DNA from 4 places in the Arthrobacter sp. NPDC058288 genome. Region 3 is predicted to be linked to each of the others. Evidence: riboswitches for the same ligand, from Rfam matches in the RefSeq annotation. Region 3 holds a riboswitch; each other region holds the start of a gene.
The links. Region 3 has a riboswitch for thiamine pyrophosphate ahead of thiO (glycine oxidase ThiO). Riboswitches for the same ligand answer to the same signal wherever they lie in the genome.

Region 1 (7,465 bases), on a different contig from region 3:
TGTTCGGGCTGGCGATGTCCTCGGTGGCCGGACTTGGCGCTGCGGTGTTCTACGTGGCCCACCACATCACCATCCAGACCAGCCTCTTCCTGGTCACCGGCCTGATCGAACGCCGCGGCGGAAGCTCGTCGATCGACCGCGTCGCCGGCCTGGCCAAACTGTCCCCGATCCTGGCCCTGCTGTTCTTCATCCCCGCCATGAACCTGGCCGGCATCCCGCCGTTCTCGGGTTTCCTGGGCAAGCTCGGGCTGCTGCAGGCCGGTGTGCAGCTTGGCACCCCGCTGGCCTACGCCCTGGTGATCGGCGGCGTTGTGACCAGCCTGCTGACGCTCCTGGCGGTCGCCCGTGTCTGGAACCGCGCGTTCTGGCGCAAGCCCGAGGACGCAGAGAACCCGGACCCTGTGCTGCTGGCGGCTCCTGAGGACTCCGACACGGGCGACCGCGCGGGCAAGCGCAACGTCACGCTGCTGCCGCGGACCATGGTGGGATCAACCCTGGGCCTTGTTGCCTTCGGCGTGGCACTCACCGTCTTTGCCGGGCCGCTCTTCCGGGTGGCGGACCAGTCGGCCGTGGAAATGCTGGACCGGTCCGCGTACATCCAGGCCGTGCTGGGCGAAAACGCCCCCGTGCCCCCGATCGCGCAGCCTGAGCCTGGACAGCCTGGGGTCCCACAGCAGGAGGGGAAGAAATGAACCGGCGACGGATCTCGATCCGGCAGGAACTGCCCCTGCTGGTCTGGCTGGTGTTCGTCTGGGCCGCGCTCTGGCAGGACTTCAGCCCCGGTAACCTGCTGTTCGGTGCGCTGATCGCCGTTGTGGTGGCACGGCTTTTCTACCTGCCCCCGGTGGAGCTGGGCGGCCGCTTCAGCATTGTGCGGGCAGTCCCGTTCGCAATCGTGTTCCTGGGCAAAGTGGTGGCCGCCAGCTTCCAGGTGCTGTACTTGGCGCTGGCCCGCGGGCCCAAGGTGACCAACGCCGTCGTCGCCGTCAAGCTGCGCAGCCACTCGGACCTCATGGTGACCGCCACCGGCCACGTCATCTCGCTGATTCCGGGCTCGCTGGTGGTGGAAGTGGACCGCTCCACGTCCACCCTCTATATCCACGGACTCAATGTGCGGAGCGGAGAGGACATTGTGAACCTGCGCAAAGAGGTCCGGGATGCCGAGGCGGCACTCATCAGGATTATGGGCACCCGCGAGGAACTGGCCGCACTGAAACAGGAGGTGGGCGCATGATGGACGTCGTCCTGACCGTAACGGCCGTGATCCTGTCCCTGGCGGCAGCCGGGGCGATTGTCCGGATCGCCATCGGCCCGTCCCTGCTGGACCGGGTGCTGGCCTCTGACGTGCTGCTGGCCATCATCGGTGCCACGCTCTGCATTGACATGGCCGTCAACGGGCACCTGAACAACCTGATGCTGCTCGTGGCGCTGTCCATCATCGGGTTCATTGGATCCGTGACCGTGGCGCGCTTCGTGGCCGACCGGCGGGAGCAGCCCCATGAATCCTGAACCCTCCGCCGTGGACACAGTCATTGATGCAGTGTCGGCCGTCTTTATGGTGGTGGGCGCCCTGATGTCCCTCGGTGCGGCCATCGGCCTGTTGCGCTTCCCCGACCTGATGAGCAGGATGCACGCCGCCACGAAGCCCCAGGTGCTGGGACTCTTCCTGCTGCTGGCCTCGGTGGGCCTGCAGCTGCGGACCTGGTGGGTGTGGCCCGTGTTGTTCGTGGCGTGGATCTTCCAGGTGCTCACCGTTCCGGTGTCCGCCCACATGGTGGGCCGGGCAGGCTACCGCACCAAGCACCTGCACAAGGAACTGCTCACCACGGATGAACTGGAGGCCGTGGTGCTGAAGGCAGCCGACAAGAAGGCCGCCGCGAGGCAGGAATCAGAAAAGCGCGCCGCCGACGAGGACGACGACGGCGCAGCCTAAGTGGCGGCCCGCAAGTTCCGGGGCGCCACCCCTGGTGGAGTTTTTGTCCAGATATCGCGACTTGGAGGTCAATTACCTCCCGTTATCTGGACAAAAACTCTCCCGGGTGGGACTAAACGATGTCCTGGCTCTTGGCGAAGCGGGTGATGGCACGCTGGGTGCCCCGGTTGGCCAGGACCTGGATGATGGCGCTGACAGCCGCCGAGATCAGTGCGAAGGTCAGGGCGCTGCGCAGGGTGGTGGGGACGTCGTCCTTGTCGCCCTTCGGGGGCTTGCGGCCGGTGATCTTTTCCCAGACGACGTCAACGGCCTTGGTGCCGGCAAATCCGGCAAGCAGGCTCACTCCGGTTCCTAGCAGCTTGATGAAGAAACTCACTCCAGTACCCCTTACAGGTGGGAAACGACGGAAACAGGGCTTCCCCTAGCCTAACCGCATCACCCCGCCCGGATCACCGCGCATTGTGACACCCGCACCGGGATTTCGCGGGTCCGCGGGTGTAAACTGATCCACGCCCACAAAGGGCGAATTGATACGACAGGGGAGCGTCGCCGTCGGGCATCACTGGAATATTCCAGGGAACCGGAGGCGGGCGCTGAGAGTGCGGACAGCCGCAGACCCTCGAACCTGATCCGGTTAGTACCGGCGCAAGGGAGTCGAGTTCTCAGAGTGTCCGGCAGCAGGCGGCGGAAGCCGTGGACGGTCCGGGGAACACTCTCCCCTCCTGTACCTCAGGAGGAAGAAAATGACTGGAATGACGGCCAAGCAGACGCTTGGCAACAGCAAGTACAACTGGCGTGTGGTGGACATCGTGGTTGCCGCGTTGATCGCCGTAGCCGGTGGTGTCATCTTCTGGGCCTGGTCCCAGGGGGCCGCCGCAGTTTCGCCGCCCATGAACGCCGTCTACCCGCCGCTGACCGGCCTTATCGCAGGCGGCTGGATGATTCCCGCCGTCCTGGGCATGCTGATCATCCGCAAGCCCGGAGCGGCCCTGTTCTGCGAAACAGTGGCCGCCACCGGTGAGCTGATCATGGGGTCGCAGTATGGTGCCTCCGTGCTGTTCTCCGGCTTCGTGCAGGGGCTCGGTGCGGAGATCATCTTCGCGGTGTTCGTTTACAGGAAGTTCAACCTGCCCGTTTCGCTGCTGGCCGGTGCCGCCGCAGGCCTCTTCTGCGGCCTGAACGATTCGTTCGCCCCGTGGGGTTGGAACATCGCCTACGCCGCCGGCGACAAGCTGGCCTACATCATCTTTACGGCCATCTCGGGCGCCATCATCGCCGGAGGCCTGTCCTGGCTCGCCACCCGCGGCCTGGCCCGGACCGGCGTGCTGAGCTCCTTCGCCTCCCGCAAGGCAGCGACGGAGCCCGTCTTCTCCTGATGAACGCACACTGCTCATGACGTCTTCCGACACCGTCCGCCCGGCAGCGGTTACGGCGCGCGGCTGGGGCTGGCGGCATGCCGGCCGGCCCCTCCCTGCCGTCCAGGGCCTGGACCTGGACATCCAGCCGGGCGAACGCGTGCTGCTGCTGGGTCCTTCCGGAGCGGGCAAATCCACGCTGCTGCACGCACTCGCCGGGGTGCTCGGGGACAGCGACTCCGGAGCCCGCCACGACGGAACGCCAGATGCCGACGACTCCGACGAGACCGGCACCCTGCTGATCGACGGCGCCCCGCCGCGTTTGCAGCGCGGGCGCGCCGGCCTGATGCAGCAGGACCCCGAGACGCAGGTGGTCCTTTCCCGCGTAGGGGACGACGTCGCCTTCGGCGCAGAGAACCTCGCCGTCCCGCGCGCGGACATCTGGACGCGCGTCGGAGCGGCGCTCGACGACGTCGGACTGGCCCACCTGCCGCTGGACCACCCGACGTCGGCCCTGTCCGGCGGCCAAAAGCAGCGCCTCGCGCTTGCCGGCATCCTCGCCATGCGCCCGGGACTGCTGCTCCTCGACGAGCCCACTGCCAACCTGGACCCTGCGGGCGTCCTGGAAGTCCGCGACGCCGTGGGCCGGTGCCTGGACAAGACCGGGGCAACACTGGTGGTGGTGGAACACCGCGTGGGCGTTTGGAAAGACCTTGTGGACCGGATCGTGGTGCTGCAGCCAGGATCCGCCACGGACAACGCGGTGCTCTTGGACGGCCCCCCGGACCAGGTCCTGGCGCAGGCGCGGGACATGCTCGTTGCCGCAGGCGTCTGGGTGCCGGGATACGTTCCCGCCACCCGGGCGCGAACCGGTGCAGCCCTGGAGCCGGACGGCGTGGGAGCGCCGGGTGCCTCCGGGACCTCCGGCGCCAACGGAGATCCGGGGGCCGGGAACCTCTTGCTGGCCGCGGAGAACCTCGCAGTCTCCCGCGAACGCCCCCGCCGGCGGCGCTTCAAGGCCGTCCCGCCGGTCCCGGTGCAGTCCGGCATTACCGCGCAGGTCCGGGCGGGCCAGGCATTGACCATCACGGGGCCCAACGGTTCCGGAAAGTCCACGTTTGCCCTGACCCTCGCAGGGCTGCTCCAGCCGGTGGCGGGGACGGTTTCCGCCACGCTTGACCTCAGCGAAGGCGCCGGCATTGACCCGTACAAGTGGAAGGCGGAGCAGCTGATCTCCCGGATCGGAACCGTGTTCCAGGAGCCGGAGCACCAGTTCGTCACCGGCCGGGTGCTGGATGAGCTGATGTTCGGCCCGCGGCACCTGGGCCACGGCGAGGACCGCGTGGACGAACTCCTGGAGCGCCTCCGGTTGACCAAGCTGGTGGACGCGAACCCCTACACGCTTTCCGGCGGGGAGAAGCGCCGGCTGTCCGTCGCCACCGTACTGGCCGCACATCCCCGCGTGCTGATCCTCGACGAGCCCACATTCGGCCAGGACGCCAACACCTGGGCCGAGCTCGCATCCTTCCTGTCCGAACTCCTCGACGCCGGCACCGCCGTGGTGTCGGTGACCCACGACCAGGAGTTCAGCGATGTCCTGGGCGGCACCGAGCTGAAACTGGGCGCGCCAGAACCCGGCCGGTCCGGACTGCGCAACCCGGAGGTGGCTGCACCATGAGGGAAGCGCTGACCCTCCAGGCCAACCACGCCCTGCTGACCCGGGCCAATCCGCTGGCCAAGTTCGCCGTCGTCATGCTGATGACCGTGGTGTTGGCGCTGTCCATCGACTGGGTGTCCGCCTCCGTTGCGCTGGCCTTCGAGCTGCTGCTCTTTCCGCTGGCCGGACTGACCGTCGCGTTGCTCTGGCAGCGTGGCTGGCCGCTGATCCTGGCGGCCGCACTGGGCGGTTGGAGCACCTCGATCCTGTCGCCGGACGCCGGAAGGATACTGCTCGACGTCGGCATCTGGTCCATCAGTGAAGGGTCACTGGAGCTCGGGCTGGGATTCCTGCTGCGGGGACTGGCGATCGCCCTTCCCGCGGTGCTGCTGATGAGCTGCACGGACCCCACGGACTTGGCCGACGCCCTGGCCCAGAAAGCGAAGCTGCCGCACCGCTTTGTGCTGGGCACGCTGGCCGCCATGCGGCTCGTGGGGCTGATGGCCGAGGAATGGCAGACAATCGGCATGGCCCGGCGCGCCCGCGGCGTGGGTTCGCACGGGAGCCCGGTGCAGCGCCTCCGGGCGACGCTGGGGCAGAGCTTCGGACTCCTGGTCCAGGCCGTGCGCCGGGCTTCACGGCTGGCCGTCACTATGGAGGCTCGGGGGTTTGGCGGTGCGCAGCGGACCTGGGCGCGTGAGTCCACGTACAGCACGCTGGACATCTGGGTGGTTCTCGGCGGTGTGCTGATCGCCACCGTGGCGGTCTGTGCGGCCGTTGCGGCGGGAACGTGGAACATGGTGTTCCTCGGGCAGCAATAGCGGCCGGCTATCACACCGCATATCGCATGAGGTGAATATTCTGTGAGCTAGGTAGCGCTTTGCGGCGTTTCGCGCCCCCGAATAGCTCATGCGTGATATTTTTCTTGTATGACTCAAGAGACTGCTGAACACGTTGGCCTGCTGCTCCGCGATGCCCGCGGCGAAAAGGGCTGGACCCAGGGGCAGCTGGCGGCCGAGCTGGGCACCAGCCAAAGCGCCATCGCCCGGATGGAACAGGGCAAGCAGAACCTCAGCCTCAAAATGATCCAGCGGCTCGAGGCCATTGTTGGCCGCAGCATCGTCAAAGTGGGCCGGCCGCAGATGACACACCTCCGGGTGGAGGGCGGCCGCACGCTGTCCGGTTCGGTGGACGTCAACAGCAGCAAGAACGCCGGAGTTGCCCTTCTCTGCGCCAGCCTCATCAACCGCGGCACCACCACGCTGCGCCGGCTGGCACGGATCGAGGAAGTGAACCGGATCGTGGAGGTCCTCACGAGCATCGGCGTCGAATGCACCTGGCTCAATGCCAACGACCTGCAGATCCGCCGCCCCGCCGTCCTGGACCTGGATTCCATGGACGTGGAGGCTGCCCGCCGCACCCGCAGCGTGATCATGCTGCTGGGACCGCTCCTGGACGAGTCCGCGGAGTACCGGCTCCCGTACGCGGGCGGCTGCGACCTGGGCACCCGCACCGTGGAGCCGCACATGCAGGCCCTGCGCCAGTTCGGCCTGTCCGTGGAAGCCACCTCGGGCTTCTATTCGGTGCAGGCTCCGCCGGCCGACGGCGACAACCGCACCTTTGTACTGAGCGAACGCGGCGACACGGTCACCGAAAACGCCATTATGGCCGCCGCCCACCGCCGCGGCACCACGGTGATCCGCAACGCAAGCCCCAACTACATGGTCCAGGATCTCTGCTTCTACCTGCAGGGCCTGGGCGTGGAGATCGACGGCGTGGGGACCACCACGCTGAAAATCACCGGGGTGCCCTCCATCGACGTCGACATCGAATACTTCCCGTCGGAGGACCCCATCGAAGCGATGAGCCTCATCACCGCCGGCATCGTGACCAATTCCGAGGTCACCATCCGCCGGGTTCCCATCGAGTTCATGGAGATCGAACTCGCCACCCTGGAGCAGATGGGCCAGGAGCTCGAGATTTCCGGGGAGTATTTCGCCCGTAACGGCCGCACCCGGCTGGTGGACGTCACCACCAAACCCTCCGCATTGCATGCCCCCACGGACAAGATCCACCCGATGCCGTTCCCGGGCCTGAATATCGACAACCTGCCCTTCTTCGCCGTCATTGCCGCCAATGCCGAAGGCCAGACCATGATCCACGACTGGGTCTATGAGAACCGCGCCATCTACCTGACCGAGCTCAACAAGCTGGGCGCCCGGGTCCAGCTGCTGGATCCGCACCGGATCTATGTCAATGGACCCACGCGGTGGCGTGCCGCCGAGGTGGGCTGCCCGCCGGCGCTGCGCCCCGCTGCATGCATCCTGCTGGCCATGCTGGCCGCCCGCGGGGTGTCCGAGCTGCGCAACATCTACGTGATCGAGCGCGGGTACGAGGACCTGGCCGAGCGGCTCAACACCATCGGCGCCAAAATCGAGTACTTCCAGGACTGACCCGTCCTGCCCTGTACGACAGGCGCCGTTGCGGCGCCTGTCGTACAGGGCCGTACAGGAGCACAAT
Region 2 (7,465 bases), 510 kb from region 3:
GGCCGGACGCTATGAAGAACTCCTGGTGCCATTGCATGGAGCGCACCAGGCGGAGAATGCGGCCGTCGCCGTTGCCGCGCTGGAGGCGTTCTTTGGCGGGGAGAAGGCACTGGACCCCGAAGTCCTCCAGGAGGCCTTTGCCTCGGTGACGTCACCGGGCCGGCTCGAAGTTCTCCGGACTGCTCCCACCATCATTGTGGATGCCGCCCACAACCCGGAGGGCATCCGGGTTTCGGCCGAAGCAATCCACGAGGCCTTCAGCTTCACCAAACTGGTGGTAGTGGTGGGTGTCCTGAAGGAGAAAGACGCCGAAGAGATCCTGCGGCAGCTCAAGGAATCCCTGGGCGACCTCGCCGCCGAATACTGCTTCACGCAGTCCAACTCGCCCCGGGCGGTCCCGGCCGAGGACCTGGCGGAAATTGCGCTGGACCTCGGCTTCGGCGAAGACAACATCCATGTTGCCGAAAAACTCGACGACGCCCTGGAGTGGGCCGTGGAGCATGCAGAAGCCAACGAGGACCTCGCCGGCGGAGTCCTCGTGACCGGCTCCATCACGCTTGTCGCGGAAGCCAGGATCCTGCTCGGAAAGGCGGATGCCTGACCATGGCCCGACTTACAAAGGCGCAGCGGGAGTGGCGGCCCGGCATGCCCAAGAAGAGGCGCTCCACCAAAGTCATGTTCGCCTCGACGGTCCTGGTGCTAGAAGGGTTCGTCGCGTTTTTCGCCACGCTGGCGGTCTTTGGACTCCGCCGCGACGAGTTCCCGCCGGCAGTGATCCTCTCGGCGGGCATCGTCCTGAGCCTGGTGCTGGTGTTCACCTGCGCGGTGCTGTCCAAGCCGTGGGGCGTGGCACTGGGCTGGATCCTCCAGCTTGTCCTGATCTTCACCGGATTCATTGAACCCATGATGTTCGTGGTGGGAATCCTTTTTGCCGTGGCCTGGTGGTACGGCATCAGGACCGGCATCCGGATTGACCGCGAGTCCGCCCAACGCGAACGCGAACAGGCCGAATGGGACGCCGCCCACCCTGACGGCGAAACCAACTAGACTTATTCCGACCCCACACCAACCACATTGGAGCAGCTGTGAGCATTGAGCGCACCCTCGTCCTGATCAAGCCCGACGGCGTGACCCGCAACCTGACCGGCGCCATCCTCGGCCGGATCGAAGCCAAGGGCTACACCCTCACCGAGCTCAAGAAGGTCGACGCCAGCCGCGAACTGCTGGAGCAGCACTACGAGGAGCACGTAGGCAAGCCGTTCTACGAGCCCCTCGTCGAGTTCATGCTCAGCGGGCCGGTCGTCGCCGCAATCTTCGAGGGCCACCGCGTGATCGAGGGCTTCCGTTCGCTCGCCGGTACAACGGACCCGACGACGGCGGCGCCCGGCACCATCCGCGGTGACTTCGGCCGCGACTGGGGCCTGAAGGTGCAGCAGAACCTGGTCCACGGTTCCGACTCCGTAGAGTCCGCCGAGCGCGAGATCAAGATCTGGTTCCAGGACTAGCTGCCGCCGGCGCGAACGTACAGATAAGGCCCCCATTTCTTCGGAAACGGGGGCCTTATCTGTACGTTCGCGCTTTTTCTTTGGCCTTAGTAGCCGGACGTCCCGATGAAGACCTGAATGAAGGCAAAGAAGATCGTGGCGATGACGGCAACGTACAGCAGGGCGACGGCGATCCAGCCGGAGTCGCCGGCGATCTTCGCGGCGCCGGCCGGAAGCCTGATCACTCCGTGCGTGATGTTCCGGGCCGTGACCCACACAAAGAGCGGAATCATTGCGGCCCACACCACCATGCAGAACGGGCACAGGATATGGATGGAGTACAGCGCCTGGGACCACAGCCAGACCACGAAAGCAAAGCCCAGCGTGACACCGGCCTGTAGGCCGAGCCAGTACCAGCGGGCAAACCTGGCTCCGGAAAGCACAGCCATGCCGGTGGTGATCACCACGGCGAAGGCCACGATGCCAATGAACATGTTGGGGAAGCCGAAGAGGGAACTTTGCCACGTCTGCATGACGGCCCCGCAGGAAACCCAGGGATTGACGTCGCAGGCCGTGACGTGGTTCGGATCCTTGAGTACTGCCAGCTTTTCCAGGACGAGGGCACCGGAGGCGAGCCAGCCGATAGCGCCTGTGATCACCAGGAGCCAGCCAAACGGTTTGTCCCGGGTCATGGGCGGCAGGCCTTCCTGGGCCGCTGCATGCTCGTGGAGGTCGCCGTCCACCACGTTGTTCTGCATGGAATTGGAGATGCTGGGCATGGGATGTTGCGTCCTTTTTCTCGAGGGCTCCTCGCCCTGATTGTAACGCCGCAGACTGGATGGGCCGCACAGGCTCCTCGTGGCCGTGCCCTGATTATCCGCCGATCGGTCCCGCTTCCCCCTCTATTGAGTGAGCGTATGAGAGAATGAAGCTGGCTGGAATGCGATCCACATTCGAATTCCGGTCCGGTGGCTTGTTTGTAAGACCGCCAATGATGAGCAGGGCACGCTCCGGATCCACGATCGATCCCGGCCTCCCGGCAATGCCATTGGACGGCACCTGGTTGTGGCTTTCAGGAACAACGGGTTTCAGAACAACGCCGCCGGCCCTCCAGGGCTGCCGCACCCCACTGCCGGTGCGAACCTGAGGGTATCCAATTGACTTCTGTCAACGCCTGCGGGTTTTGACAATATGTGCCCCAATGGGTGCCGGATGTGGCGGTGCGTCAGGGGCAGGAGTGTCGCCACATATGGATAATGACCAGGTTCTAGCCGTTAATGAAGAAGCCGCTGCCGGCGAAGAGGCTGCAGCGCCCCAACCGCCCAAGAGGGCAGTACGCACCAGGCGCAAGGCCGCCCCGAAGGCGGAAGCTGTAGACACCGCAGAAGCCGGCGAAGCGGAGGCAGCTCCCGCGGAGGCTCCCGCAGCCGACGCCGCCGCGGAGGGAAAGCCCCCGGTGCGCCGCAGCCGTTCACGCAAGAAGGTGGAGCCCGCCGAGCCGCTCCCGGTCTTCGCCGATGACGCCACTGAACCCGTTGAGGCAGGGCAGGCTGCCACTGCACCCGTAGCGGAGGCAGCAGAAGTCGCCGAAAAGCCCGTCCGTCGGCGCACCTCGCGCGCCAAGGCCCCCGCCAAAGCCGCCGAAGCCTCCTTGGTCGCCGAGCCTGCCGTGGCCGAGGATATGGACGCCCCGGGTGCCTCGGCTATTTCCGGGCCGGCAGCCGAAGCAGAAGCAGTGGCCGCCGCAGGCCAGGGAACTGAAGTCCCGGAACCTGAAGGACAGCAAGCCGCGGGACAGCAAGCCGCCGCTTCCGTGACTGCTGAGCCTGAGGAGCCCGCCGCAGCCGAGGCCGCCAGCCCCGTCGGCGCGCTCTTCCTGGAACCCGGGTCAGTGACATCCATGATTTTCCAGGCACCGGACCTGAGCACCGTGGTCCGTCCCGCAGCCGCACCTGCCGTGGCTAAGGAAAACGACGAGGAAGACACGGAAGAGGACACCGAAGATGTAGACGCGGGTGGCTCGCGCCGCCGCCGCAGCCGCGGACGCCGTGGCCGCAGCCGAGTGACTGACCGGGACACTGCCGGTGAGACCGAATCCGCCGAAGGCGCCGCCGGCGACGAAGAATCTGATGAGGAGTCCACCCGGACCGCGGACGACGGCGTTACCTCCCGCCGTCGTCGCCGCCGCCGCCGCGGTGACCAGGACCTTGAACTGACGGGCGGGGGAGACGATGACCCGCCCAACACGGTGACCCGGGTCCGTGCACCCCGGGCCATCAGCGAGGCGCCGGTCAACAACCGCGTCACGTCAGTCAAGGGATCAACCCGGCTTGAGGCCAAGAAGCAGCGCCGCCGCGAATCCCGCGACACAGGCCGCCGCCGTACCGTCATCACCGAGGCCGAGTTCCTGGCCCGCCGGGAGTCGGTGGACCGCCAGATGATCGTCCGCCAGCGCGACGACAGAATCCAGATCGGTGTCCTGGAGGACGGCGTCCTGGCTGAGCACTTCGTCTCCAAGACGCAGCAGGACTCTTTGATCGGCAACGTCTACCTGGGCAAGGTCCAGAACGTGCTGCCCTCCATGGAAGCCGCTTTCGTGGACATCGGACGCGGACGCAACGCCGTCCTCTACGCCGGTGAAGTCAACTGGGACGCCGTCAACCTCGAGGGCAAGCAGCGCCGGATCGAGAACGCGCTGAAGTCCGGCGACTCCGTGCTGGTGCAGGTCACCAAGGACCCGGTCGGCCACAAGGGTGCCCGCCTGACCAGCCAGATCTCGCTGCCCGGCCGCTACCTCGTGTACGTTCCCGGCGGCTCCATGACCGGGATTTCCCGCAAGCTGCCCGACGTCGAGCGCAACCGCCTGAAGCGGATCCTCAAGGACCGCCTGCCGGAAGACGCCGGCGTCATCGTGCGCACCGCTGCCGAGGGCGCGTCCGAGGAAGAGTTGACGCACGACATCAACCGCCTGCGTGCCCAGTGGGAAGGCATCGAAAGCCAGGCCACCTCCACGAAGATCCTTGCTCCGGAGCTCCTCTACGGCGAACCGGACCTCACCATCAAGGTTGTCCGGGACGTCTTTAACGAGGACTTCTCCAAGCTGATCGTCTCCGGCGAGGAAGCATGGGACACCATCGAGGCGTACGTAACGTACGTGGCTCCGGACCTGGTGGGCCGGCTCGAGAAGTGGACCAAGGACACGGATATCTTCTCGGCCTGGCGGATCGATGAGCAGATCCACAAGGCCCTGGACCGCAAGGTCTTCCTTCCCTCCGGCGGCTCCCTCGTGATCGACCGCACCGAAGCCATGACCGTGGTGGACGTCAACACCGGCAAGTTCACCGGCAGCGGCGGCAACCTCGAGGAAACCGTCACCAAGAACAACCTGGAAGCGGCCGAGGAAGTCGTCCGGCAGCTGCGGCTGCGCGATATCGGCGGCATTATTGTCATCGACTTCATCGACATGGTGCTCGAATCCAACCGCGACCTCGTGCTGCGCCGCATGGTGGAGTGCCTTGGACGCGACCGGACCAAGCACCAGGTTGCTGAAGTGACCTCGCTGGGCCTCGTGCAGATGACCCGCAAGCGCATGGGTACCGGGCTCCTGGAAGTCTTCGGCGAGCAGTGCGAGGCCTGCGCCGGCCGCGGCATTGTCACCCACGACGAGCCCGTGGAACACCGCCGCGCCAACGTTGTGGCCGCCGAGCACCACGTGCCGCGGACGGAAGCCCAGCAGCCTCCCCGGACGGAGCGTAAGAGCCGCCGCCGCGGCAAGGGCGGCCAGCCGTCTTCAGAGACTGCCCCGCTGACGCCGGCTCCGGTGCACCACGAGCCCACTGACGCCGAGCGCCATGCCAAGGCTGAAGCGACACGCGTGGCGTTGGCCAACATCGCAGCGGCAGCGCATGCTGCCCACCTGCACGATGCCGAGACAGGCCATGCAGCCCCTGCGGCCGCACAGGCAAGTGCCGCACAAGCAGTAGGCCACGCACTGGCCGCCCAGGCTCCCTCCGGGCAAACCGGAGCGCCGGCCGGGGGAGGGGCGGCCCAGCCGTCCACCACCCAGCCCGCCACGGCACGGCCGGCCAAGGTGTCGGAAACTGAAGCAGCAGCCGCAGGACGGCCCGCAGCCGTCCTGACGTTCGGCGGCGAAAAGGTGGCACTGCCGTTTGTTGAGCATGCCGGCGAAGCACCTTCGTCCGGAGCGGCCCTGACTCTGGACCGGCTCGCTGAGGCTTTCGCGCACCTGGGTGAACCGGCTGCCGCTGAGGCTCCGGCGTCAGCGACTGAACAAGAGCTGGCCCCGGCCGAACAGCAGGCACCCGCCCGTGTTCCGTCGGCCCAGGCGCCGGCAGCACCCGCTGCTGAAGCCGACTACACCGACCACACTGCGGGACAGGGCCGCGCGCGCCGTCCCCGCCGTCACCGGAGTGCCAGCCGTGCCCAGGGCGCAGCCAACGAGACGTCCGTGGAACACCACGAAACTGCTCCGGTGGCCGCGTCAGGGCACACGCACGAAGCAAAGGCGCCCGAACCGGCGAAGAAGGACGTGCCCGCCAAGGCGCCGGTCAACGAGCCGATCATCCTCGGTGTGGGAGTACCGGCCTCCGAGCTCTGATCCCACAGCTCTCTGATCCCACACGCTGACATCGCGGGTGCGGCCCGGACTGGCGTAGCAATGCGCCGGTTTCGGGCCGCACCCGCGAGTTCGTTGCGGGGAAACAGCTAGGCTAGGGGACTGACACGGGGTGCCGCGCACAGGGCCGGCTGAGATCCACACCCGTTGAACCTGTCCGGTTAGCACCGGCGAAGGGATGTCTCCTTGGCCTCATCATTCCTGCCCAGCCCCGCCTCCGAAGCCGCCCACGAATCACCGGGCGGTGCCGTCCTGCGCAGCACGCCCCGGGTCCTGGCCATCGCCGGTTCCGATCCGTCCGGCGGGGCGGGGATCCAGGCGGACCTCAAGAGCATTGCCGCAAACGGCGGATACGGCATGGCTGTCATCACCGCACTGACGGCGCAGAACACCCGGGGCGTTCGGGCCGTGCACGTTCCCCCGGCTGAATTCCTGACGGCCCAGCTTGAGGCCATCAGCGATGACATCACCATTGACGCCGTTAAGATCGGCATGCTGGGCGACTCGGCGGTGATTGCCGCGGTCCGCGGCTGGCTGGAGAAGGCCCGTCCCGCCGTCGTGGTTCTCGACCCCGTGATGGTCGCCACCAGCGGGGACAGGCTCCTGCAGGAGGCAGCCGAGGCGGCACTCCGCGAGCTCCTGCCACTTGCCGACCTCGTCACGCCCAACCTGGCGGAACTGGCGATGCTCCTCAACGAACCGCTCGCGGGCGACTGGGAGGCGGCGCTCGCCCAGGGAAAGCGGCTGGCCGCCCAGGCCGGCACCACTGTGCTCGTCAAGGGCGGACACCTCGACGGCGGGGAGTGCCCTGACGCGCTTGTCAACACTGCTGGGCTGCTCGCCCAGGACGTTGTGGTTGTCCCCGGCGAACGGATTGACACCAGGAACAGCCACGGCACCGGCTGCTCCCTGTCTTCGGCAATGGCCACCGCGCAGGCGAGGCTGGGGGACTGGGAGGCGTCCTTGCGGACGGTGAAGCCATGGTTGCAGGGGGCGCTCCGGGAGGCCGGCGCCCTGGATGTGGGAACAGGCAACGGCCCGGTGCACCATTTCCACCATCTGGCCCCCAAGGGCCACGGGGCGCCGGCCGAAGGCGAGTTCGCTGCGGCGCTGAGGCAGGACGCCGGACCGGACCTGGACGCCATATACGGGCTGGACTTCATCCGGGGCCTGGCCGACGGCTCCCTCACCGAGCAGCACTTTGCGTATTACCTGGCCCAGGACGCCATCTACCTCAACGGATATTCCCGGGTGCTTTCCCGTGCTGCCGCGATTGCCCCCACCGAGGCGGAGCAGCTGTTCTGGGCACGGTCGGCGCAGCAGTGCCTTGAAGTCGAGTCCGAAC
Region 3 (7,465 bases):
CGCCGCCTACTACCTCGCCATTGCGTCGACGGGTGCGGGTGCGGCGTCGTGCGCGCGTTGCCCGGTCCACCTCGGCCGGTGCCGAGGCGGGCGCTGCGGCCACGGGAGCTGCGTCGGCCGCCGGAGCGGCTGCTGCGGCGTTGTCGGAAGAACGACGGCGGCGGTCACCTGAACGTCCGCCGTCACGCCCGGCGCCGTCCCGGCTGCCGCCGGCCTCGCTGCGGCGGGAATCGCGTCCGCCGGAGCGGCCGCTGTCACGTCCGCCGCCGGTGCTCCCGCCGCGGGCGGTGTCACGTCCGCCCGAAGTGCGGGGGGTCTTCTTGCCGGTCTCGCCCAGGTCCTCCAGGACCTCGGCGTCGACGCCGGCCAGAACGCGCTTGTCGCGGGGCAGGCGCCCCTTGGTGCCTTCCGGGATGTCCAGTTCTTCATAGAGGTGCGGGGATGAGGAGTAGGTTTCCACCGGCTCCGGCACGCTGAGCCCCAGCGCCTTGTTGATCAGGCCCCAGCGGGGCATATCGTCCCAGTCGACGAACGTCACGGCGGTGCCCTTGTTGCCGGCGCGGCCGGTGCGGCCCACGCGGTGCAGGTAGATCTTTTCGTCTTCGACGCACTGGTAGTTGATCACGTGCGTGACGTCGTCGACGTCGATGCCGCGGGCTGCGACGTCGGTGGCCACCAGGACGTCAACCTTGTTGTTGCGGAAGGCCCGGAGGGCCTGTTCGCGGGCACCCTGGCCCAGGTCGCCGTGAATGGCGGCTGCGGCGAACCCGCGGTCCACCAGTTCCTCGGCCACCTTGGCGGCAGTGCGCTTGGTTTTGGTGAAGATGATGGTGCGGCCACGGCCGCGTGCCTGCAGAATGCGGGCCACGACTTCGATCTTGTCCATGCTGTGTGCACGGTAGATCAACTGGCGGATGTCGCGCTTGGTCAGGCCTTCATCGTCCGGGTCAGCCGCACGGATGTGCGTGGGCTGGGTCATGTAACGGCGGGCCATGGCGATGACCGGGCCGGGCATGGTGGCCGAGAACAGCAGGGTCTGGCGGACGGCAGGGGTCCCGGCAATCAACGTCTCGACGTCCGGCAGGAAGCCGAGGTCCAGCATCTCGTCGGCCTCATCGAGGATGACGATCTTGACGTTCTTCAGGCTCAGGTGCTTCTGCTTGTACAGGTCGATGAGGCGGCCGGGGGTGCCGACGACGATCTCGACGCCCTTCTGCAGGGCATCCACCTGCGGCTCATAGGCGCGGCCGCCGTAAATGGTGGCAATGCGTGCGTTGCGCTTCCGGGCGGCGTTCTCCAGGTCCTTGGCAACCTGGACGGCGAGTTCGCGGGTGGGAACGATCACCAGTGCCTGCGGAGCGCCCGGGACTGCCAGCTTGTCGTAGCCGGGGTCGTCGCGTCCCACCACGCGCTGCAGCGCGGGGATGCCGAAGCCCAGGGTTTTGCCGGTGCCCGTCTTGGCCTGGCCGATGATGTCATGGCCGGCGAGGGCCACGGGCAGCGTCATTGCCTGGATGGGGAAGGGGTGGGTGATTCCGGCGTCGGCCAGGGACTCGACGATGTCGGCGCGGACGTTGTAGTCCGCAAAGGATTTCTCCTCGATCTCGTGCGGCTTTTCGTCCGAGATGATGGTCTCTTCCGGCTCGATCGTTTCAGTGCCGGTTTCGTCGGTCAGAAGTTGGTGCGTGTGCAATTCACTCACAGGGGAGTTTCCTTATTCATTTGGGCATTGGCGCTGCTTGCTCAACGGGGCCGGCCGCGAGGCCGTTCCGGAGCACGCTCGGGCGCGCAAGCAAATCCAGTGGAAGCCGATCGCGGGCTATCTAAATGCTGGCACTGGGGACCAGCGGGCGTATCTCAAGATCGCGTAGGGGCGGGCTTGTTGAATTCAAAAATCATGGAAATCAACGACCGGGCATCCATTACTACCCCCTCAGTCTAGCTGTTGCCCGCAACCATCACCGACTGACGCCCCGGACGCAGTCCACAATCAGCCGGCAATCACTCCACCAGCTCAAGCCGGATCACGCGCGTGCTGATGTCCGACGAGATCAGCCTGACCCGGACCGTGGTGCCGGATTCGAGTTCGCCGGGGCACCGGGCCGTCACCGCCGGGTCTGCGATCTGGATGATGCCGGACGGTCCGTTGCCGTTCCCGTTGCCGCCGTTCCCGTTCCCGTTGGGCTTGCCCGGCTTCGACCCGGAGATGACGACGGCGTCGAACTCCTGTCCGACGTGGTTGACGAGCAGGGCGGCCTCCACCGTATCCAGGGCCAGCCGTTCCATCCTCGCTGCCAGCTGGTCCGAGGCCCCCATGATTTCCGGCAGCGAGGGAAGTGCTTCCCGGGCCCAGTCGGGAACCGCGGTGCCGTTGCTCAGCGCCTCACAAATCACCAGGACGAAGCGGTCGATCAGGCGGCGGAGCGGTGCCGTGGTGTGCGCATACGCGGCCCCGATGGCCGACTGGATGGCGTCCTCCGGCACGTTGCCGTCAAAGGGCGTGTACCCGGCGCCCCGGAACAGCATTCCGGCGGAGTGCAGGATTGCCAGCTGCCGGGGGTCGGTGGGATCCAGGGAACGCAGGTACTCGCCGTAGCTGGCCTCACCGTCCCACGGCCTGCCGAGCGCCTTTGTCTGCCGCTTGAAGTGCAGGAGCGACCGTTCGTCCGGGGCGGGCATGGTCCTCAGGATCCCGACCTTGCCCTCGAGCATAAGGTCAGCCGCAGCCATGCCGGTCATGAGCGAAATCTGGGCGTTCCAGTCCTCCACGGGCAGGGGTGGCGCCGCCACGATGCGGTAGCCGCCGTCGGGCAGCTGTTCGATTTCCTGTTCCGGCATGTTGAGGCTGGCGCCGCCGCGGAGCCGTTCCAGTTCCACGCGCTTGATCCCCACCTCCCTGAGGAGCAGGAGGACGGGGGCGGCACTGCCGGAATCCAGGTCGGCCTGGACGCCCGTGTAGTTGAGCTTCGCCCGGCTCCGGATCCTGGCCCGGCGCACCAGCACCGACTCCACGCGGGCCGCCGCATCCAGGTCGAACTCCCAGACGAAGGCGCCGCACAACTGGCCGGCGAGGAGGCTGCCGGCCTGCTCGCTGATGGCTTCGGGGTGCAGGGGAATCCGCCCGTCCGGGGCGTAGAACGTCTGCCCCCGGCGGCGCGTCTCGGCGTCGAGCGCTCCTCCCGGCGCCACGAAGGACGGCACGTCGGCGATGGCGTAGAAAACCTTGTACCCGTCGCCTGACCGCTCGATGAAGAGGGCTTGATCCAGGTCAGTGGAAGAAGGAGGATCGATGGTCACAAAGCCCACGTCGGTGAGGTCAAGATCAGGCATCTTGTGCTCCGCAATGGCCGCCAGCGCATCCCGCAGGACATCATCGGGGAAGGGCCCGGGCAGCTCCAACTCCGTGCGCAGCGCGTTCAGCGCTTCGGCCAGGCGGTTGGTCTGTTCGTGGACACTTGGAGTCAGATGATGATGTGACACGAAAGTCAGATTAGCTCTATTTGCGCCATTAGTCTTGGACGATGAGCTCATCCCCGGCCGACACCGCTCGCCACAACCGCTTCATCGCAGACCTGTTCGGAATGATGGCCTATGGCGAGCTCTCAGCCTTCGAGAGATTCGCCGCTGACGCGCGGTATTCGCCCACCCTCCACGACCGGGCCGTGCTCGGCAGGATTGCCGTGGTGGAGTTCCGGCACTACGAGTTGGTGAGCGCCCGCCTGGAGGCCATGGGGATCGACGCCGAGGATGCCATGCTGCCGTTCCAGGCAGCCGTGGACTATTTCCATTCGCGGACGCGCCCGGCCGACTGGTACGAATCACTGATGAAGGCCTACGTGATCGATACCGTATCAGCCGACTTCTACCGGGCCATTTCCCGCTATCTTGACGCCGGAACACGGGACGTCATCGAACAGATCCAGGCTTCCGACGAGACAACGGAAGTTCTCCGCGAACGGCTGAGGAGTGCCCTTGCCGATGATCCCAGGCTTGCTTCCAGGCTTGCACTGTGGGGCAGGCGGCTGCTGGGCGAAGCACTGACCCAGGCGCAGCGGGTGAGCTACGAACATGCTTTCCCGGGAAGCCTGATCGACGGCGGGGACAGCGCCGCCGCGAAAGAGTTGGTCAGCGGGCTGACCGCGGGGCTGGCGGAGAAGCATTCCAGCCGGATGAGGCAGCTCGGCCTGACCGGATAGTCAGGATGCGCCCGCGTCGAGGGCTGCCAGCAGCGAGCTCGCGGCGGCGGCGGGGTCATCGGCCTCCGTGATGGCGCGGACCACCACGATCCGCTGCGCTCCTGCCGCCACCACCTGCTTAACGTTGCCCAGGTCGATGCCGCCGATGGCGAACCACGGCAGGGGCGCTCCGTCAACGCTTGCCCCCCCGGCACCGGCAGCTGTCCTGCGGGTGGCTTCTGCCGCATAGCGGACCAGGTCGAGGCCGACGGCGGCACGGCCCGGCTTCGTAGGAGTGGCCCACACCGGCCCGACACAGAAGTAATCCAGTCCGGCGGGACCGCGGGATGCGCCGATGGCGGCATCGATCTGTGCGGGGCTGTGCGTTGACAGGCCGATCACTGCTTCATTGCCGAGGAACTTCCGGGCCGAGGCCAGGGGGAGGTCCTTCTGTCCGATGTGGAGCACCGGCGCGCCGGAGAGCGAGGCGATGTCCGCGCGGTCGTTGACTGACCAAAGACGGCCGTGGCGGCGGGCCGCGGCCCCCAGAACCTCGAGCACCTCAAGCTCTTCGGCCGCCTCCAGGTTCTTGTCCCGGAGCTGGATGATGTCGACGCCGCCGGCGTAGGCGGCCTCAACGAAGTCGGCGAAATCGCCCCGGGCCGTGCGGGCGTCGGTGCAGAGGTACAGGCGGGCGTCGGTCAGGAGAGCTTGCTCGGTCATGGCATAAGCCTAGTTCCCCTAAACTGGGGGAGTACCGCGGGAGCCCGCCGCAGCTGTCACAAAGCTGCAGGGCTGAGAGGGCGTCAGAGCCGACCGCTTGACCTGATCCGGTTAGTACCGGCGTAGGGAAGGATGACAATGACCCCCCAGCCCCCAGCAGTCCGCCCGCACGCGCGCAGCCGCGACGAGCATGACAGGCGCCTCACCGCCGACGTCGCCGTGATCGGCGGAGGAGTCATCGGGCACGGCATCGCCTGGGAAGCCCGGCAGTCGGGCAGGTCTGTGATGATTATCGACGACGCACCGGGAACGGGCGCGAGCTGGGCCGCCGCCGGCATGTTGGCCCCCGTCAGCGAACTCCACTACCAGGAGGAAGACCTCCTGGAGCTTATGCTCCACTCCTCGGGACTGTGGCCGGCATTCGCAGCCGGCCTGGAATCCGGGCGGCAATCCCGTGAACCCGGCGCCGACGATCCGGGCACGGGCTACCTCACGACGTCGACCCTCGCCGTGGGTGCCGACGCCGCAGACCGCCGGGCGCTCGCCGACCTGCGCGGCGTCCAGCAGGCCAGCGGCCTGACGGTGGAACCGCTGACAGTCAGGGAAGCCCGGGCGCAGGAGCCGTTGCTGAGCCCGGGGATATCCTGCGCCTTCGAGATTCCGGCAGACCATCAGGTGGATCCCCGCAAGCTCCTTGCCGTGATCTCGGATTCCCTGCCCGGCTCCACCGTGCGTGAGCGGGCCGCCGGCCTGCTCTGGGAGGACGGGCGGGTCAGCGGCGTCAGCCTGGCCGGGGGCGGCACGGTGCACGCAGGCGAAACGATCCTTGCCAACGGTCTGGAAGCCGCGTCCCTGGACGGCCTGCCACCCGGGCTTCAGCTTCCGCTCCGCCCCGTGTACGGCGACATCCTGCGCCTGCGTGTCCCCGCCTACCTGCAGCCTCTGGTGACATCCACAGTCCGTGGAATGGTCCACGGAGTTCCCGTTTACATCGTGCCCCGGCAGGACGGCACCGTGGTGATCGGGGCCACGCAGCGTGAAGATGCGCTGTCAGGAGCGGGCACCGCTGCCGCCATGGCCGCGCCTGCAGGATCCTCAACCCCCGCAGGGTCGGCCGTCTCCGCCGGCGGCGTCTACCAGCTGCTCCGCGACGCGCAGGTGCTGGTTCCCGCCGTCGCCGAACTGGAACTGCTCGAAGCCACGGCGAGGGCCCGCCCGGGGACCCCGGACAACGCGCCGCTGCTGGGCCGCGTGGCAGACGCCGGAACCGGCCTGGATATTGCGGGCCTGATCATTGCCACCGGATTCTTCCGGCACGGCGTCCTGCTCACCCCTGCAGCGTCGTCCATCTGCAGGCAACTGATGGACGGCGACACCGATCCACGCTGGGCTCCGTTCCGGCCCGACCGGTTTTCGGGCCTTTCGGCCGGACCGGCAACTCCGGCAACGCCCGTACACACCGTCACAATTGACCCGAACAAGGAAACAGCATGAACATCACACTGAACGGCACGGCACATGCGGTGGCCGACGGCGCGTCCGTCACCACCCTCATCAGCCAGGTCACCGGCAGGAACCTCGCGCCCAACGGGCAGGCTGCCGACGGCCAAAAGCTGGGGGTGGCGGTGGCGCGGAATTCCGAGGTGGTGCCGCGCAGCCAGTGGTTCGTCACGGCACTGGCCGAGGGCGACGACGTCGAACTTGTTACCGCGGTACAGGGAGGTTGAGCATCATGGCAGGAACAACGGTTGCAGGCGCGGCAGGGACCGGGCAGCAGGCGGCAGCGGACCCCTTCATCGTGGACGGCGTCCCGCTGGGATCACGGCTGATCATGGGCACCGGCGGTGCGCCCAGCCTGGACGGACTGGGGGCTGCCCTGATCGCGTCCGGCACGGAGCTGACCACCGTGGCCATGCGCCGCTACTCGCCGGCGGAAACAGGCTCGCTGTTCCAGCTCCTGGTGGACCACAACATCAGGGTCCTGCCCAACACAGCCGGTTGCTTCACCGCGAGGGACGCCGTGATGACGGCGGAACTGGCGCGGGAGGCGCTGGAGACGGACTGGGTGAAGCTTGAAGTGATTGCCGACGAACACACGCTGCTGCCGGACGCCGTGGAGCTGGTGGACGCCACCGAGCAGCTGGTAAACCGCGGGTTCAAAGTGTTCGCCTACACAAATGACGACCCCGTGCTGGCACTTCGACTGGAGAACCTCGGTGCCACCGCAGTCATGCCGCTCGGGTCCCCGATCGGCACCGGCCTGGGCATCCTGAACCCGCACAACATCGAACTCATCGTTTCCCGGGCCTCCGTCCCCGTGGTGCTGGATGCGGGCATCGGCACGGCGTCGGACGCGGCGCTCGCCATGGAACTGGGTTGCGACGCGGTGCTGCTGGCGACAGCGGTGACGCGGGCACAGAACCCGGCGATGATGGGGCAGGCCTTCAAACACGCAGTCATCGCCGGTAGGCTGGCGAAAGCGGCAGGACGGATCCCGCGCCGCGAGCACGCTCTTGCCTCGTCGGCAATGGAAGGCCGGGCGGAGTTCCTGTAGGCGTACCATCCAA
Region 4 (7,465 bases), 410 kb from region 3:
CTTGAGTGCCTCATCGTGGGTGGAAACAAAGATTTCGGTGAAACCCATGGAAATCATCCTCATTCCGTCGACGGTGTGATGGTCCGGGCGGGGGCTTCGCAGCCGCCCCCGGACCTCCGGTTTTAGCCTAACCCAGAAGGACGCGCAGGCCTGCGACGCCTCAGCGGACAGCGACCCGGATCCGGTTGCGCCACGGATCTTCAAACCGCAGCTCGGCTCCGGTGTGGTGCGACCCCACGCCGGCAACCCGCAAACGGTCGGCAAGCGCGCCGACGTCGTCCGTTCCCGGCACTTCGATCAGGACTTCGCCCAGGCCCAGGGTGTCCTTACGGGGACCTGCGCCACGGCTGTTCCAGACGTTCATCGCCATGTGGTGGTGGTAGCCGCCGGCGGAGACGAAAAGGGCCTGCCCGTGCCATCCGGCGGTTTTCTCGAAACCGAGGGTGCCCACGTAGAAGTCGTGCGCCGACTGGACATCACCCACTTGCAGGTGGACGTGCCCGACGCCGGCCGCGGCCTCGCGCTGCCCGCTTACCGCCTCCTCGCTCAGGAATTCCTGCAGGAAGCGCTGCGGCGGGAGGGCGAGGCTGTCCATGACCACATTAGTCCCCTCCCAGGACCAGTCGGTGCGGGGACGGTCCCAGTACAGCTCGATGCCGTTGCCCTCGGGGTCGCTGAAGTAGAAAGCCTCGCTGACGAGATGGTCGGCGCTCCCGGTGAACAGCCGCGGTTCATACCGGGCGGCGGAGGCCACCGTGGCCGCGAGCGACGGCCGGTCCTCGAAGAGGAGTGCCGTGTGGAACAGCCCGGCCTCGCCGCGGGCCGGGAGATTGAGGCCCGGAGCCGGCGCCAGGTGGACCAAGGGTGTGCCCCGGCGGCCAAGGTACACGCCGCCGTCCTCCTCAGCCACGGCCTCCAGCCCGAGCGCCCGCTGGTAGTAGTCCGTCATGAGCTTCATGTCGCCCACTTTGAGCATCACCGCGCCCATGGCGAGATCGGCGGGCAGCAGGTCCTTGCTGCTGGATTCTGTGGTCATGGCAACTCCAAACTCCCGAAACGTGGCCGCCGGCGACCGACGACGCTTACATAGAGTAAATTACTTGAAGCTTCAATTTATTCCTTGTGGAGCTGCCGACCGCGAAGAATGATGTGCGTGAGGTCCCGCAGTGTTGCCGGGTCGAGCCTGGGGTCCCGTTCGCACAGTACAACGTCGGCGCTGGCACCTTCGGCGATGCCGTCCGCCCCCAGCCACCCACGCGCGGCCCAGGAAGCCGCGTCCAGGGCTGAAGCCGCCGGCAGGCCGGCTGCATGGAGTGCCTGGATCTCGTCCACTATCCGGCCGTGGCCGATGACGCTGCCCGCGTCTGTCCCGGCGTAGATCGGGACGCCGGCTTCGAAGGCCTCGAGGATGCGCTCGTTCCGTCGCTCCCAGAGCGCCCGCATGTGCGCCGCGTACACGGGAAACTTCGCTTCCGCGCGGCTCGCGATGTCCGGGAATGTCGCAATGTTGATCAGCGTGGGAACGATGGGAACGCGCTGCTCCACGAAACGCGGCACGTGCCGCGGCAGCAGGCCGGTTCCGTGTTCGATGCAGTCGATGCCGGCGTCGAGCATGTCATCCAGGGTGTCCTCCGCGAAACAGTGGGCGGTCACCCTGGCACCTTCGTCGTGGGCGGCGCGGACAGCGTCCCGCACCACTGCGGCGGGGAACGACGGCGAAAGATCGCCGGCGTCGCGGTCGATCCAGTCCCCGACGAGCTTGACCCAGCCGTCACCCGCCATCGCCTGCTTGCGGACGGCCTCCACCAGCCCATCCGGCTCAACTTCGACGGCGAATCCCCGAAGGTAGCGGCGGGTCCTGGCGATGTGGCGGCCGGCCCGGATGATGCGTGGAAGCTCCGGTCGCTGCTGGAGCCAGCGCGTGTCGTGGACGGCGCCGGCGTCGCGGACAAGCAGCGTGCCGGCGTTCCGGTCTGTAACGGCCTGTTCCCCAGCCACGGAATCCGGAACGTCCCCCTCCGGTCCGAGTCCGATGTGGCAATGCGCATCCACCAGGCCCGGCAGCACCCAGCCGTTCAACACCAGGTCAGGCGGAGCGGCCGGCCGTGTGAACGTCAGCCTGCCGTCCACAGACCAGAGGCCCCGCCGCTCCTGGTCCGGGGCGGTGAGCACGGTCCCGCTGAATTCGATGACGCCACGCATGCTTCAAGCCTAAACCGCCCTTCCACCCTCCCTGTTGTGACCGGCATGTGACGTGGACCCTCCCCGCCCCTGTGGTAGCTTCGTCTACGACCACACGGGTGCCCCTGCAAGGGCTGAGATCGGGCTGACGCGGCCTGCGACCGTTGAACCTGTCCGGGTAATGCCGGCGAAGGAAGTGAGTATTCCGTGAATACACAAGAAACACAGCTGATCCCTGCCCAAAATGAAACGCAGTCCCTGAAGTCCCACTCGCTGGGATTCATTTCGGACGAGGCCTCCGGGATCCGGGTACCTGTGACCGAAATTGCCCTTGAGGCCTCACCGGGCGGGGCGGCCAACCCGCCGTTCCGCGTATACCGGACCGCCGGTCCAGGCAGCGATCCCGTGGTGGGGCTGGAACCGTTCAGGACCCGGTGGATCGAATCGCGGGCCGACACCGAGCCCTACAGCGGCCGGGAACGGAACCTGCTGGACGACGGCAAGTCGGCAGTGCGCCGCGGCGCTGCGTCCGCGGAGTGGAAGGGCGCGCAGCCCGTGCCCCGCCGCGCCGTCGAAGGCAAGACTGTCACGCAGATGCACTACGCCCGGCAGGGCGTGGTGACGCCGGAGATGCAATTCGTTGCACTCCGCGAAAACTGCGATGTGGAGCTGGTCCGCAGCGAAGTGGCTGCCGGCCGCGCCATCATCCCCAACAACATCAACCACCCGGAATCCGAACCGATGATCATCGGCAAGGCATTCCTCGTGAAGATCAACGCCAATATCGGCAACTCGGCCGTCACGAGCTCCATCGCGGAGGAGGTCGACAAGCTGCAGTGGGCCACATTGTGGGGCGCCGACACTGTGATGGACCTGTCCACTGGCGATGACATCCACACCACGCGTGAGTGGATCATCCGCAACTCCCCCGTGCCGATCGGTACCGTTCCCATCTACCAGGCCCTGGAGAAGGTCAACGGCGAGGCCAACAAACTGACGTGGGAAATTTTCCGCGACACCGTGATCGAGCAGTGCGAACAAGGCGTGGACTACATGACCATCCACGCCGGGGTGCTGCTGCGGTATGTGCCGCTGACGGCCAACCGGGTGACGGGCATCGTCTCCAGGGGCGGCTCCATCATGGCCGGCTGGTGCCTTGCCCACCACCAGGAAAACTTCCTCTACACGCACTTCGACGAGCTCTGCGAAATTTTTGCCAAATACGACGTCGCGTTCTCGCTGGGCGACGGCCTGCGGCCCGGCGCAACAGCGGACGCGAACGACGCCGCCCAGTTCGCCGAGCTCGACACCCTGGCCGAACTGACGCAGCGTGCCTGGGAGTTCGACGTGCAGGTGATGGTGGAAGGGCCCGGCCACGTGCCGTTCCACCTGGTCCGCGAAAACGTGGAACGCCAGCAGGAACTCTGCAAGGGAGCACCGTTCTACACGCTGGGGCCGCTGGTCACGGACATAGCCCCGGGCTACGACCACATCACCTCCGCCATCGGCGCCACGGAAATCGCCCGGTACGGCACAGCCATGCTCTGCTACGTCACGCCCAAGGAACACTTGGGGCTGCCAAACAAGGACGATGTCAAAACCGGAGTGATCACCTACAAGATTGCCGCCCATGCCGCCGACCTGGCCAAGGGCCACCCCGGCGCGCACGAACGCGACGACGCCCTGTCCAAGGCCCGGTTCGAGTTCCGCTGGCGGGACCAGTTTGCCCTGTCGCTGGACCCGGTCACCGCCGAGTCCTTCCACGACGAGACGCTTCCCGCGGAACCGGCCAAGACTGCGCACTTCTGCTCCATGTGCGGGCCCAAGTTCTGCTCCATGCGCATCAGCCAGGACATCAGGGACGAGTACGGTTCAGCCGAAGCACAGGCGGCACTCGCCGAGATGGCGGCCGGCATGCGTGAAAAGAGCAACGAATTCCTGGCGGCCGGCGGCAAGGTCTACCTCCCCGAGCCGCAGGTTCCAGCCCCCGGGCGACCGGCCCGGCTCAGTGCAGCGACGGGCGACGGTGCCGCTACGACGCCTGTGAGTGCTGACGCCTGCTGACTTCTCCGATGAATGACCGGATGACCCGGTCTCCCTCCACCGAATCCTGAGGCCGGTGTCCGCCCGCGGCAACGCGGTGCTGGGCACCGGTTTCGCGCAGGTAACCGGCAATCTCCTCGTAGAGCGGTTCCCATCCGCCGGTCAGGACGAGCGTGGGCACACCCGGCACGATCTGCAGCGGCGCCTCCCACGGAGGCGCCTGCAACCGTAGCCTGCGGGCGGCGTTAAGTGCTTCCGGCGTGGCCGGGCCATCACTGTGCACGGAAAATGCCCGCCGGACAAACTCCCGCTGGAAGTCGTCGTCGCCGAGCTGGTGCCGCACGTCGAATAGCGGCTGCATCAGTGCGCGGTGGGCAGCAGTAGCGGGAAGTTCGGCGGTCAGTGACAGGCAGGCGGGTTCCACCAGAGTGAGGGAATGCACCAGGTCCGGTCGTTCCACGGCCGCCATCATCGCCGCAATGGCGCCCTGGGCATGGGCCACCACATGTCCGCCGGCGGTGCCCCGGCCATCGTCCGCCAAGGCACCGAGCACAATCCCGGCGTCCGCCTGGAAGTCCGATTCGAGCGGCTCCGCAGCGGCGTCGAAGCCGTGGCGGCGCAGGAACAGTGCGTCATAGGCCAGGGCCATGCCGTGTTGCTTGGGCCACGCGGCAGACCCGAAGGCCCCCGAACCGTGGACGAACACTACGCGCTGCTTAAACATGCCCCAACCCTATGGCAATGGCCGGACAATTCGGCCGGTCGACATTGATCCTGCCGGCAGGCATGTTGCCCGTGCGGAAAACCGCACCGCCAGTAACTACTTGCTCCCGCCGAGGAACTTGTCGAAGCCCTTGGGCAGGTTGAGCTGTGACGGATCGAAATCCGCTCCCTGCTGACCGAACGCGGCCCCGGTCGGAAGTGACTTGCCGGCGCTAGCGCGCCTGGCCTCGGCATCCCGGAGTTCCTGGGCTGCCTTGGCCGGGTTTCCCGACTTGGCCTTCTTCTTCGGCGCGTTCCTGGCGCCCTTGCGGGCTCCTGCGCCGCCGCCCATGCCCGGCATTCCGGGCATGCCCGGCATTCCGCCGCCCGCAGCCATCTTCTTCATCATCTTCTGCGCCTGGGCGAACCGCTCCAGCAGGCCGTTGACGTCCGAGACGTGCATGCCCGAACCCTTGGCGATGCGTGCGCGGCGCGAGCCGTTAATGATCTTGGGGGCAACGCGCTCGTGCGGCGTCATGGAGCGAACGATCGCTTCCACCCGGTCGATTTCACGTTCGTCGAACTGCTCCAGCTGCTGGCGGATGTTCTGCGCGCCCGGCATCATCATGAGCATCTTCTTCATGGATCCCATGTTGCGGATCTGCTGCATCTGCGCGAGGAAGTCGTCCAGGGTGAAGTCTTCCTGGTCGGCGAACTTCTTCGCCATCCGGGCGGCTTCGTCTTTGTCCCAGGACTTTTCTGCCTGTTCGATCAGGGTGAGGACGTCACCCATGTCCAGGATGCGGGACGCCATGCGGTCCGGGTGGAACAACTCAAAATCGTCGACGCCTTCGCCGGTGGAGGCAAACATGACGGGCTTGCCGGTGACCGACGCGACGGACAGGGCGGCACCGCCGCGGGCGTCGCCGTCGAGCTTGGAAAGCACGATACCCGTGAAGTTGACTCCTTCATCGAAGGCAAGCGCCGTGTTGACGGCGTCCTGTCCGATCATCGAGTCGATGACGAAGAGCACTTCGTTGGGGACGATCGCCCGGCGGATCTGGCGCGCCTGCTCCATCATTTCGGCATCCACACCGAGCCGGCCGGCGGTGTCCACAATAACGACATCGTGAAGCTTCTGACGCGCTTCCTCGACGCCGGCGCGGGCAACTGCCACGGGGTCGCCGGCCGGGTGTTCCAGCTCCATGGAGGTGGCACCCGGGTGCGGGGCGAAGACGGGAACCCCGGCGCGCTGGCCCACAACCTGTAGCTGGTTGACAGCATTGGGCCGCTGGAGGTCGCAGGCCACGAGCATGGGGCTGTGGCCCTGGGACTTCAGCCATTTGGACAGCTTGCCGGCGAGGGTGGTCTTGCCGGCACCCTGGAGGCCCGCCAGCATGATGATGGTGGGGCCGGTCTTGGCCAGGCGGATACGCCGGGTCTCGCCGCCCAGGATTTCGACGAGTTCCTCATTGACGATCTTGACGATCTGCTGGCTGGGGTTCAGCGCACCGGACACCTCGGCACCCAGGGCCCGCTCGCGCACCCGGCCCGTGAACTCGCGGACCACGGGCACGGCAACGTCAGCGTCCAGGAGGGCCCGCCGGATCTCGCGGACCGTGGCGTCAACGTCCGCCTCGGTGAGGCGGCCCTTGCCGCGAAGATTCTTGAAGGTTGCTGTCAACCGGTCAGAGAGTGAATTGAACACGCGCCGTGCACTTCTTTCAGTGGATCTACAGCTGGCGGCCGGTGCGGCGCGCCAGAGTCGTGACTGTTATTGGCCTGGACCAACTGCCTCGACAACGGGACTCGACTATCTAGGGTACCAAGACAGCCCTTCAAGATGGCATGCTGGCAGGATGGCCGCCCAAACCACTGTAAAAACACTGCTCATCCTCGGCGCGTCCGGGGACCTCACCGGCCGGCTCCTGCTGCCCGGACTGGCCCGCCTGGCTGCCAGGGGACGCGCTGGCGGCCTTACGCTCGTGGGAGCCGGCTCGGATCCCTGGACCCAGGAACAATGGCTGGAACGCGTCGAGACGGCCTTTGCCGACTCGAACTCCCAGGCGGACGTGGCCGGCAAACGCGAACTCAAGCGGCTCGCGGGAACAACCGTGTACCACCAGCTTGACGTGACTGCGGGCGGGGAGCTGGCTTCCCTGCTGTCCCGCCTCGAGGCTCCGGCGGCGGTGTACTTCGCCCTTCCGCCACACGTCAGCCAAAAGGCGTGCGAGGTGCTGGCCCCGGAGGAAGTGCCGCCCGGTACCCGGCTCGTGATGGAAAAGCCCTTCGGCTCCAGCGAGGATTCCGCCCGCCACCTCAACCAGACCCTCGCGGCGTTGGTCCCCGAAGACCACATCCACCGGGTGGACCACTTCCTGGGCAAGGCAACGGTTCTGAACATCCTCGGCCTGCGCTTCGCGAACACCTTCCTGGAGCCGGTCTGGAACCGCGACTACATCGAGAAGGTGGAGGTCATCTTCGACGAGGACCTCGCACTCGAAGGCCGCGCCCGTTACTACGACGCCGCCGGCGCGCT

Region 1: it holds a riboswitch for thiamine pyrophosphate, as region 3 does, so the genes downstream of both, ACFVWT_RS12385 (ECF transporter S component) here and thiO (glycine oxidase ThiO) in region 3, are expected to answer to the same signal.
Region 2: it holds a riboswitch for thiamine pyrophosphate, as region 3 does, so the genes downstream of both, ACFVWT_RS06010 (bifunctional hydroxymethylpyrimidine kinase/phosphomethylpyrimidine kinase) here and thiO (glycine oxidase ThiO) in region 3, are expected to answer to the same signal.
Region 4: it holds a riboswitch for thiamine pyrophosphate, as region 3 does, so the genes downstream of both, thiC (phosphomethylpyrimidine synthase ThiC) here and thiO (glycine oxidase ThiO) in region 3, are expected to answer to the same signal.

Annotation. Positions count from the first base shown of each region.
Region 1 covers NZ_JBHVYH010000003.1:294,323-301,787, reverse strand. Annotated here, with positions in the region: gene ACFVWT_RS12410 (Na+/H+ antiporter subunit D) at 1-692, shown strand, start outside; gene ACFVWT_RS12405 (Na+/H+ antiporter subunit E) at 689-1,234, shown strand; gene ACFVWT_RS12400 (monovalent cation/H+ antiporter complex subunit F) at 1,231-1,509, shown strand; gene mnhG (monovalent cation/H(+) antiporter subunit G) at 1,499-1,933, shown strand; gene ACFVWT_RS12390 (DUF4235 domain-containing protein) at 2,046-2,309, opposite strand; TPP riboswitch at 2,461-2,603, shown strand; gene ACFVWT_RS12385 (ECF transporter S component) at 2,677-3,309, shown strand; gene ACFVWT_RS12380 (ABC transporter ATP-binding protein) at 3,326-4,966, shown strand; gene ACFVWT_RS12375 (energy-coupling factor transporter transmembrane component T family protein) at 4,963-5,766, shown strand; gene ACFVWT_RS12370 (UDP-N-acetylglucosamine 1-carboxyvinyltransferase) at 5,875-7,398, shown strand.
Region 2 covers NZ_JBHVYH010000001.1:1,251,016-1,258,480, forward strand. Annotated here, with positions in the region: gene ACFVWT_RS05985 (bifunctional folylpolyglutamate synthase/dihydrofolate synthase) at 1-601, shown strand, start outside; gene ACFVWT_RS05990 (DUF4233 domain-containing protein) at 604-1,047, shown strand; gene ndk (nucleoside-diphosphate kinase) at 1,086-1,505, shown strand; gene ACFVWT_RS06000 (vitamin K epoxide reductase family protein) at 1,592-2,263, opposite strand; gene ACFVWT_RS06005 (Rne/Rng family ribonuclease) at 2,734-6,102, shown strand; TPP riboswitch at 6,219-6,316, shown strand; gene ACFVWT_RS06010 (bifunctional hydroxymethylpyrimidine kinase/phosphomethylpyrimidine kinase) at 6,322-7,465, shown strand, end outside.
Region 3 covers NZ_JBHVYH010000001.1:742,742-750,206, forward strand. Annotated here, with positions in the region: gene ACFVWT_RS03485 (DEAD/DEAH box helicase) at 1-1,702, opposite strand, end outside; gene ACFVWT_RS03490 (RNB domain-containing ribonuclease) at 2,002-3,480, opposite strand; gene ACFVWT_RS03495 (ferritin-like fold-containing protein) at 3,522-4,196, shown strand; gene thiE (thiamine phosphate synthase) at 4,197-4,898, opposite strand; TPP riboswitch at 4,925-5,044, shown strand; gene thiO (glycine oxidase ThiO) at 5,031-6,392, shown strand; gene thiS (sulfur carrier protein ThiS) at 6,389-6,625, shown strand; gene ACFVWT_RS03515 (thiazole synthase) at 6,631-7,452, shown strand.
Region 4 covers NZ_JBHVYH010000001.1:1,152,972-1,160,436, reverse strand. Annotated here, with positions in the region: gene ACFVWT_RS05515 (hypothetical protein) at 1-48, opposite strand, end outside; gene ACFVWT_RS05510 (VOC family protein) at 161-1,036, opposite strand; gene ACFVWT_RS05505 (amidohydrolase family protein) at 1,114-2,202, opposite strand; TPP riboswitch at 2,287-2,394, shown strand; gene thiC (phosphomethylpyrimidine synthase ThiC) at 2,389-4,245, shown strand; gene ACFVWT_RS05495 (alpha/beta hydrolase) at 4,214-4,948, opposite strand; gene ffh (signal recognition particle protein) at 5,045-6,634, opposite strand; gene ACFVWT_RS05485 (glucose-6-phosphate dehydrogenase) at 6,786-7,465, shown strand, end outside.